3 regions of the Staphylococcus massiliensis genome follow, and region 2 is predicted to be linked to each of the others. Evidence: riboswitches for the same ligand, from Rfam matches in the RefSeq annotation. Region 2 holds a riboswitch; each other region holds the start of a gene.
What was found. Region 2 has a riboswitch for thiamine pyrophosphate ahead of ACF3N8_RS00685 (thiamine phosphate synthase). Riboswitches for the same ligand answer to the same signal wherever they lie in the genome.
Positions count from the first base shown of each region.

Region 1: it holds a riboswitch for thiamine pyrophosphate, as region 2 does, so the genes downstream of both, ACF3N8_RS02440 (thiamine phosphate synthase) here and ACF3N8_RS00685 (thiamine phosphate synthase) in region 2, are expected to answer to the same signal.
Region 3: it holds a riboswitch for thiamine pyrophosphate, as region 2 does, so the genes downstream of both, ACF3N8_RS10440 (ECF transporter S component) here and ACF3N8_RS00685 (thiamine phosphate synthase) in region 2, are expected to answer to the same signal.

Region 1 is NZ_CP171119.1:515,801-519,086, forward strand. Features, by position in the region: gene ACF3N8_RS02430 (CadD family cadmium resistance transporter) at 1-226, shown strand, start outside; gene ACF3N8_RS02435 (IS6 family transposase) at 380-1,054, opposite strand; TPP riboswitch at 1,262-1,371, shown strand; gene ACF3N8_RS02440 (thiamine phosphate synthase) at 1,368-2,024, shown strand; gene ACF3N8_RS02445 (FAD-binding oxidoreductase) at 2,017-3,129, shown strand; gene thiS (sulfur carrier protein ThiS) at 3,119-3,286, shown strand, end outside.
Region 2 is NZ_CP171119.1:151,428-154,713, reverse strand. Features, by position in the region: gene ACF3N8_RS00695 (LysM peptidoglycan-binding domain-containing protein) at 1-213, opposite strand, end outside; gene ACF3N8_RS00690 (Bax inhibitor-1 family protein) at 546-1,196, shown strand; TPP riboswitch at 1,198-1,306, shown strand; gene ACF3N8_RS00685 (thiamine phosphate synthase) at 1,376-1,972, shown strand; gene thiS (sulfur carrier protein ThiS) at 1,975-2,175, shown strand; gene ACF3N8_RS00675 (thiazole synthase) at 2,177-2,944, shown strand; gene ACF3N8_RS00670 (HesA/MoeB/ThiF family protein) at 2,941-3,286, shown strand, end outside.
Region 3 is NZ_CP171119.1:2,162,866-2,166,151, reverse strand. Features, by position in the region: gene ACF3N8_RS10445 (ABC transporter ATP-binding protein) at 1-1,086, opposite strand, end outside; gene ACF3N8_RS10440 (ECF transporter S component) at 1,099-1,674, opposite strand; TPP riboswitch at 1,745-1,844, opposite strand; gene graF (glycopeptide resistance-associated protein GraF) at 2,006-2,134, opposite strand; gene auxA (lipoteichoic acid stability factor AuxA) at 2,281-3,286, shown strand, end outside.

The DNA of each region.
Region 1 (3,286 bases), 360 kb from region 2:
CTTTTCTACCTTAAATAACAACCAACTGATAATTACAGTTGTTACTTTCTTTATAATGGTTGCTGTCTGGTGTTTAATTGGCTATCGTCTAGCAAGGTTCAGATATGTTTCTGAAACACTTGAGAAATACGGCCGCTGGATTATCCCAATTGTGTTTATAGGATTAGGAATATATATTATGGTGGAGAACGAAACTTTCCGCGCCATTTTGAGTTTAGTGAATTAAAAATTTCTCAAAAGTACCTCTGATTTACAGTAGGACTTTGATATTTAGAGTAAATATTTATCCTCTGACAAATAATTCTATGGATACGCTCATCGGTTCTGTTGCAAAGTAAAAAAATAAAGCTAACCATTAATTTATCATATCAGTGTTCGCTTAACTTGCTAGCATGATGCTAATTTCGTGGCATGGCGAAAATCCGTAGATCTGAAGAGACCTGCAGTTCTTTTTATATAGAGCGTAAATACATTCGATACCTTTTAAAGTATTCTTTGCCGTATTGATACTTTGATACTTTGTCTTTCTTACTTTAATATGACGGTGATCTTGCTCAATGAGGTTATTCAGATATTTCGATGTACAATGACAGTCAGGTTTAAGTTTAAAAGCTTTAATTACTTTAGCCATTGCGACCTTCGTTAAAGGTGCCTGATCTGTAATTACCTTTTGAGGTTTAGCAAATTGTTTAATGAGACGTTTGATAAACGCATATGCTGAATGATTATCTCGTTGCTTACGCAACCAAATATCTAATGTATGTCCCTCTGCATCAATGGCACGATATAAATAGCTCCATTTTCCTTTTATTTTGATGTACGTCTCATCAATACGCCATTTGTAATAAGCTTTTTTATGCTTTTTCTTCCAAATTTGATACAAAATTGGGGCATATTCTTGAACCCAACGGTAGACCGTTGAATGATGAACGTTTACACCACGTTCACTTAATATTTCAGATATATCACGATAACTCAATGCATATCTTAGATAGTAGCCAACGGCTACAGTGATAACATCCTTGTTAAATTGTTTATATCTGAAATAGTTCATACAGAAGACTCCTTTTTGTTAAAATTATACTATAAATTCAACTTTGCAACAGAACCGAGTTGTCTCTATAAGCGTGATTATGCACAATTAAGCCAGCTGACTTTAGGATACATGTTGTCAAAGTTGAAGTGAGACTTGAAAAGTAAATGATTATAAGTTAGATTGTAAGTAATCGCTAAAACATTATGAAACGAAAATTTAATAGATAGAAACCACTGGAAGTGCCTTTGATAAAGGCTGAGACCGAAGTAATAACTGAGGGATTCCTAGAACCTGATCCAGTTCGCACTGGCGTAGGAAAGTGTCGTTTTCTATGATAAATGTAATCATACAACGTTATTTTTCCACCAGGAAAAGTAACGTTTTTTTATTTGAGGTGAAAATATTGTTTATTGCTATTACACCATATCAAGATTTGTCTAAATCACATATTAAGCATTACTGTGAAATCGAAGGCGTTATCGATTACTTATTAATAAGAGTGCCAATGAATACTGAAGAAGTCATTCAGTGGGTTCACGGATTACTAAAAAATGAGTTTCCTAAGGATAAGATTATTGTTCATAGTGATATCAATGTAATCATACAATGTGACTTGTCGGCAATTCATTTTAGGGAAAGTGATCCTTATATTGAGGAGGTACAAGCTAGTTATCCCGATATGCAAATAAGTATGTCTACGCACCATAAAGATGCTATTGCTAACGCTAAATATTTAGGGCTAGATTTTGTATTATTTGGACACGTATTCGAGACGTCATCTAAACCTCAACAAACACCTAGAGCAAAGTCGGAGGTTGAAGAAGCGCTACAAATTGATATTCCGATTATTGCAATTGGAGGTATTAATCAACATACTTTATCTTCTTTACCTAATGGATTTTCAGGAATAGCCGGTATTTCTGTTTTTAATCAATATTCGAAAGAAAAACTTATAAACATGAAGGAAGTGTGGGATGGACATGTATGATGTCATTATTATTGGATCGGGAGTCATGGGCATGTCAATCGCACGTGGGTTAAGTCAGTCTTTTGCGAATATAGCTGTGATAGATAGAGATGAAGCAGGTAAGCATGCATCTTATAAAGCAGGTGGGATGTTAGGCGCGCAAAATGAATTCACCAAAAATAGTGCTTTGTTTAGTTTGGCAACAATTTCTCAAAAGATGTTCAAACCTCTAAGAGATAGTTTGTTGGAAGAGGTTGGCGTGGATATTGAGTATTTAAATAGTGGATTAATAAAATTGGCTACGAACCATTATGATAATAAAAAGATTGAACAGCAATATCAATTTTTAAGACAACATTTTGCATCTGTAGAACGTCTTAGTCCTACTGATGTTCAACACATGTCCAACGGTGCTATAACTTCAAAACATACAAATGGTATTTATATGCCTGAAGATAATCAAATCAATGCAAACCGCTATACTAAAGGGTTGTTGAAGTCATTATCAAATAGACATATAGATAGAATATACCAAACAACTGTAACCCATATTGAATCCATAAAAGATGGGTACCGTGTGGAGACACGAAATGGAGCTTATTATACTGAAAAGTTAATTGTCACAGGAGGCGCTTGGACAGGAAAACTTTTACAGCAATATTTACCTTGTGAAACGGTTATTGGGGTAAAAGGAGAAGCGCTATTGGTAGAACAACCTGATTTAAACTTGAATATTACCATGTTTCTGACTAATGGTTGTTACGTCATTCCAAAATTAAAAAATAGATATTTAATCGGTGCAACAAGTTACTTTAATGATTATTCAGTTGGGGTGTCTAATTCTGGTAAATCATGGCTTAAATCACAAGCTTTGCACTATATACCAGATTTGAAAAATGGAAAAATCATAAACCAATGGTCAGGTATACGGCCTTATTGTCAAAACGAACAGCCTATTATGGATGAAGTGGATAAAGACTTATTTGTCATTGCTGGCCATTATCGCAATGGAATTTTACTTTCGCCTTTAATAGGTGAGTTGATGAGTCAATGGATTATCAGTGGGCATAGGCCGAAACAATTGTATGATTTTCAGATTAGGAGAGATGAACGAAATGAAATGTAAGATTAATGGTGACGTATTTAACTTTGAACAACCAATTAATATACAAGAAATAATTCAATCATTGGGACTGGATGAAACACGTATTATTGTAGAGCATAATGAAACATTAATTAAGCGAGAACAATTTACATCTCGCATAGTCAATGATGAAGATAAC
Region 2 (3,286 bases):
ACCAACTGTGATTACCTGACCTGGGAATAACATATTACTAGTTAAATTGTTTTCTTGTTTAATACTATCTGCAGTTGTGTTATATTTTTGAGCGATTGTCCATAGTGACTCACCAGATTCAACAGTATGTTGTGTAGACGCATCTGCTTCTTGTTGAGATAACAGTGCAGCAGCTCCGGAAGCCATTGTTACTGAAAATGCTAACTTCTTCAAGGGAAATCCTCCTCATAATAAGAAAATATTTTTTCCGCGTTTTTATATATATCGTTACGATGCAATACTACCAAAAAAAATTCAAAATGTCTTTGTTGTTAAGAGTTTGTAATATTCTAAAGAAAAGTAAAAAATATTAAATGATTCTTTAAAAGTTATGATATCAATCTTTGTAGAGATTAATAATTAATAAATAATTTAGTGTTTTTTAATAAACTGTAATATAATTAAGCCATTTTTTCGACATAATAAACGTCATACAACATAACCTATCCTTACAGTTACGCTTATTCATGTTATATTAGACTAAAAGAGGGATAGGAGCGTTTTATATGCCGAATCAATCTTTAAGTCATCAAAGGCATCATGCGTCGAGTTCCAAGTCAAAAGCACTTGGGAAGGTATGGTTGTTCTTTGTTTACTACTGGATTATCTTTGGAGTAGGCTGTTTCTTCGGTCAGTTTTTACCATTAGAGTGGCGTCGTCCATTATCAATCGGACTTATGGCACTCATACTGATTTCATTATTTATCAATCGTTCACGTAAGTTCGGCTTTATTATTTCCAATATATACGCACTCGGAATTGGATTGTTATCCTATGCATCCTTTACGGTGTATCTACAAAACTTAGGACCCGAGGTCTTTTACAAGAATATTATTCTCGCTGTAAGTGCCTTTATCATATTCGGACTTCTCGGTTACTTTGTAATTGGCGATGCGAAAAGTATGGGGAAATACTTGTTTGTTACGTTGATAGCCCTTATAATCGCAAGTATTATCGGATGGTTTATTCAAAATAGTTTCTTTCATACGATTATCGTTATCGTCGGTTTAATGTTATTCTTATTATATACGCTTTATGATTTCAATCGAATGAAACACGGTCGTTTCTCACCGAGAGAAATGGGCTTTAATCTATTCTTAAACCTTGTTCACATCATTAAAGATATTTTATATCTAGCGAACAAGTACAAAAAATAAATATAACCACTGGAAGTGCCTTTAAAAAGGGCTGAGATCGGAGTGAAACTTCGGGATTCCTGAACCTGATCTAGTTTGTACTAGCGTAGGAAATGTGGCTTTGCAATGCGATGTTGTCGTCGCAATGCTTGTATGCTATTTTCCGCGCGAAAATAGCTTTTTTTATTGGAGTGATATTGTTGTTAATTGTCGTAACACCTTATAAACCGTTAGACCGTCAACTGATGGAAACGATACTTGAGCGACAAACGCTCATCGATTATCTCTTAATTAGAACGCCAAGTTCTCAAGATGAACAGTATCAATGGATCAAAGCGCTTATTGAAGCGGGCTTTTCAAAGGGGAAAGTCATGATTCACACTGATGTTGCATTAGCAGAAAGGCTAAATATACGTAACATTCACTTTCGAGAAGGTGATGTTCATGCGGAAAAGACCAAACGTATGAACCCTTCGTATCACGTTACAATGTCTGTTCATGATGAAGAACATGTGCGTTTAGCTCATAAATGGCAACTGGATTTCGGAATTTATGGACATCTCTTTCCGTCCAATTCAAAAAAAGGGAAAGCGCCTAGAACTGACGCAGAAATTACAAAGGCGCTCGATATCGGCTTTCCTTTAGTTGCGATAGGCGGCATCAACATGAATACCATCCATCAAGTCCCTCAAGCTTTCATCGGTTTTGCATGTATTGAAGCTTTCTTTTCAAAGACGAAACAAGACATGCATAACTTGCATGAAAAATGGGTGATACATAAAGAAAGGAGTGGATAAATGTGAAAGTCCAAGTAAATGGCGAAACGCATGAATTCCAAGAAGGTACTACGATTTCAGATATTATTGACCACTTTAATATCGAATCGAAACGTATGGCCGTTGAACTTAATGAACAGGTCATCAAGCGTTCAGAATGGTCAGAACGTAAAATCGAACCAAACGATAAACTCGAATTACTAGAATTTGTTGGAGGCGGATAATATGTTTAAAATTGGTAAATTTGAATTTAACTCTCGTTTATTCTTAGGAACAGGTAAGTATGATACAGAAGAAATGCAGACGAAAGCCATTAAGGCATCAGAAACTGAAGTATTAACATTTGCGGTGCGTCGTATGAGTCTTTATGACAAAGATCTACCGAACCCATTAGCAAATGTAGATTTAGACAAATTCATCACATTTCCGAATACAGCTGGCGCTAAATCAGCGGATGAAGCGGTACGTATCGCAGAACTTGCGAATGAAGCTGGTTTATGTGACATGATTAAAGTTGAAGTTATTGGTGATGACGATACGTTACTACCAGATCCACTTGAAACGTATCGCGCTTGTGAAATTCTTTTAGAAAAGGGTTATACAGTATGTCCTTACATTTCAAATGATTTAGTATTAGCGAAGCGTTTACAAGATTTAGGTGTGCATGCCATCATGCCACTTGCTTCACCAATTGGCACAGGTCGTGGCATTAACAATCCTCTCAATTTACGTTATATCATTGAGAAAATGGATGTGCCGGTTATTGTTGACGCAGGTATCGGTTCAAGTAAAGACTGTGCTGAAGCAATGGAACTTGGCGCAGATGCAATTTTATTAAATTCTGCGGTTGCGCGTGCAAAAGACCCTGAGAAAATGGCGGAAGCAATGAAGTTAGGTATTCAAGCTGGTCGCTTAAGTTATGAAGCAGGTCGTATTCCGGTTAAATATAATGCTGTTGCTTCAAGTCCAGCTGAAGGTCTCGGTTATTTATGATAGATCGTTACGATCGCCAAAAAACATTTCACGGTTTTGGTGATAAAGGTCAATCAACTATCGAAAATATGACGGTTATGATAGCGGGCGTTGGTGCGCTTGGCAGTGGTATCGCCGAACAACTGACGCGTAGTGGGGTGAAGCGTCTTATTATCGTAGATAAGGATATTGTGACGCTAACAAACTTACAACGCCAAAGTTGTTACACCGAAGCAGATGTTTCGGATATGTTACCTAAAGTGGTTGCACTTAAAAAGCACTTAAACGCTATGAACCGTCATGTTGAAGTGGTAGATTTATATCAAGAAATCGCACCTCATAATATCGTTTCACTTATGAAAG
Region 3 (3,286 bases), 400 kb from region 2:
CTTGGTTTTTTCATGGGCTTTTTCAGGATTTTGATATTGAAAGTTAATATAAATCTCCTTATAAACACTATTTTGAATAAATTGCAGTTCAGGATTCTGATAAACGAGATAGATATTTTTCGCCGCATCACGCACTTTACGCAGCGTTTTACCGTGGTAAGTCATCTTCCCTTTATACGGAATCAATTGCATCATCGACTCAAACAATGTCGTCTTACCCGAACCATTAGGGCCAGTTAATGTAATCCAATCACCAAGTCCGATCTGTAAATCGTCAACTTGGTACAAAGCCTTTTTGCCTCGTTTTACCGCTCCTTTTTGAAAATGAAAATAAGTATCTTGACGCGAAAGTGCATTTAAACGTGGTTCTGGCGCATTAGCCCATGCTTTAGGGTGCCACACCCCATATTCACTTAATAAAGCCTCATGATTCTGAATAATATTCATTGGCGTATCATCTTTTATGATTTCACCATTTTCATTCATCAAAATAACTCGGTCTACGTGTTGCCAAATGTGTTCAACCTTATGTTCAACAATTAACACGGTTTTATCGTGCCATAACTCTATAATTTGAGACCAAAGTTGTTCAGTTGCATTGATATCTAACATTGCAGTTGGTTCATCAAAGAACCATGTATTCGCATTCTGTAAAAGGGCGCCAACAATCGCAAGCTTTTGTTTCATACCACCACTTAGTTGGTTGATATTCGTCTTTTCGTCGACATCTAAGTTAACAGATTGTAGCGCTTCTTGAATACGTGGTTTCATTTCAGCTTTGGGTACGCGCTGATTTTCCAAAATAAAAGCCAATTCCTCATACACTTTAGGCATACAGAATTGACTATCTGGATCTTGAAATATTACTGCACTATCTTTATCTTGAATCAATTCATCATACTTCAAAGGAAGTTCAATTAATTCAGGCACAATGCCACTTAATAGATTAAGTAAAGTACTTTTACCTGATCCCGAAGGACCAAGCAAAAGTACTTTCTCTTTATCTTTAATTTCAACATTAAGGCCATCAAATATTTTGTAAGAACCACTAGGGTATTTTAATCTTAAATTTGATGCTTTTAGCATAATGCATTCTCCTTAAAGTGAGTCGTAATCTTTTTGTGAAGCAGGGCGGAATAGTTTCGTAACGCCAGTTTCATCAAGTAACTTAACAAGTAACCATGATAATAAACCAGCAACTAAAGCACCACTAATTAAACGGAAACCGATTAATAAAATCCAGTTCCATGATTTAACTTCCGCAAGGTAACCATAGAAGAAATCAACCGGTAAATTTATGAGTGCAGCTGCAACACCAGCTAAGATAGAAACCATAACTGTGCGTGAGCTATATTTGAATAACGCGAATACGATTTCACTCGCTAAACCTTGTAAAAAGGCAACGACTAATGTCGCGATATCAAATTTACCCATTACAATTGTTTCACCTGCACCAGCTGCGAATTCCGCTAGTAAAGCGATACCAGGCTTTGGAATAATGAGATAAGCAACAACGGCAGCCATAAACCATACACCATAAGTTAACTCTTCAATATGTAGCCCAGTTACTTTGCTCACTTCGTATACCATCCACCAAAGATTGTAAATAATAGCAAATATTACAGCGATGATAATCGTAACTAGAATATCAGAAAGCTTTAATCCCTTTTTCATAATTTCCCTCCTATAATAAAAAACGCACACCTTAACTAATTGATAACAATTAAAAGGCATGCTTAGACATAGGTATGTAAGCACACTTTCCTACGCTAGTATCAACTAGATCAGGTTCAAAGGGTTTGAGGACAAGCCTCATCTCAGTTTACACACCCCTAGTGCGTTAATTATGTGATTAATGTAAATGTAATCCGAAAACCAAGTATTGTCAATACTTAATGGCACATAAAACTCTAAATTATAAATAATATGAATGATGCTTTCAAATAATTTAAATTCAATATAAAAAATTCCAGTTTCCTAAAAGTTAGAAACTGGAATCACTTACTTATTCAAATGTATCTTGAATGTCGCCTTCAGTTTTATCGTCGCCTGAAGCGTTCTCTTTATCTTGCTTTAATTCTTCTTCTTTTTCTTTAGCTTTTTCTGCATCTTTCTTAATATCTTTTTCAGACATAATATGCACCTCTTTTATAGTGGGTTATGGGTATATATTTACCGATTTAATTAATGTATAAACATGTTTCATACTTCAGACCGAATTTGTGAATAATTAAAGACAATTGATAAACGTTCATATATAATAACTGTGAGGTGAATAGTATGTCTTTTTTGAAAAAGCATGCCGAAGTAATCTTTAGTTATATCACTGGTGCTTTAGCCATATTATTTAGTCTTATAATTTTTGTTAATGTACCACTTATTCATAAATTAAAAAAAGATCAAAAAGTTGAAATGGACATTGATAATTTATGGGACTTCATTATGGCATTCTTTAGTGAAGTAATTAAAGTATTAAGTCGATTTATAGGTGGATTTCCTATAGTAAGTGGCATTATTATATTATTATTTGGTATCTTACTCGTATTTATTGCGAGAACATTATCTAAAACTACACGTTATGATTATGATATATCTATCTTTTATCTCGTTTTAGGGATTATCTTTTTCTTATTAACAATTATCTTAATGACGCAAGTTTATAGTTTCTTTGCGATTATATTTATTATTCCATTTGTTGTACATATTGGTTATATTGCGTATAAAGATGAGCTCAACCCGAACCATCGAAAGGAACACTACCTTTGGATTATCTTTTCATATGGGATTAGTTATTTCATCACGCAACTTGCTTTATATGCTCGAATCGATGGAAAGGAAATCGCGCCGATTGATGTGTTGAGTATTAATTCGTTCTTCGTCATCTTATGGTTACTTGGCCAAATGGCGATTTGGAACTTCTTATTCCTAAGACGTGCGTTACCCGTGACTGAATCAGAGTTACGAGGTGATGGTTACAACCGCTCTGAAAAGAGAAGCTTTACGACGCAAACTAAAGCGCAAATTAAAGACCTACAACACCGTACGACTGAATTCACGCGTAATACTCGACGCAGTATTGATATTGAAAAGATACGTGCTAAGCGAGATCAATTCGTTCAAAAATGGAATGATATTGTACAACTTGAAGAAGACGATATTCCGAACTGGATGCGTAAACCGAAATGGTTAAAAGCTGCTTACGTTCAAGTATTTTGTGGCTTAATTCTATTATTCTTTACACTAATAGAACTGAATAACCGTAATGGTTTATTTATGTCAGGTGAGT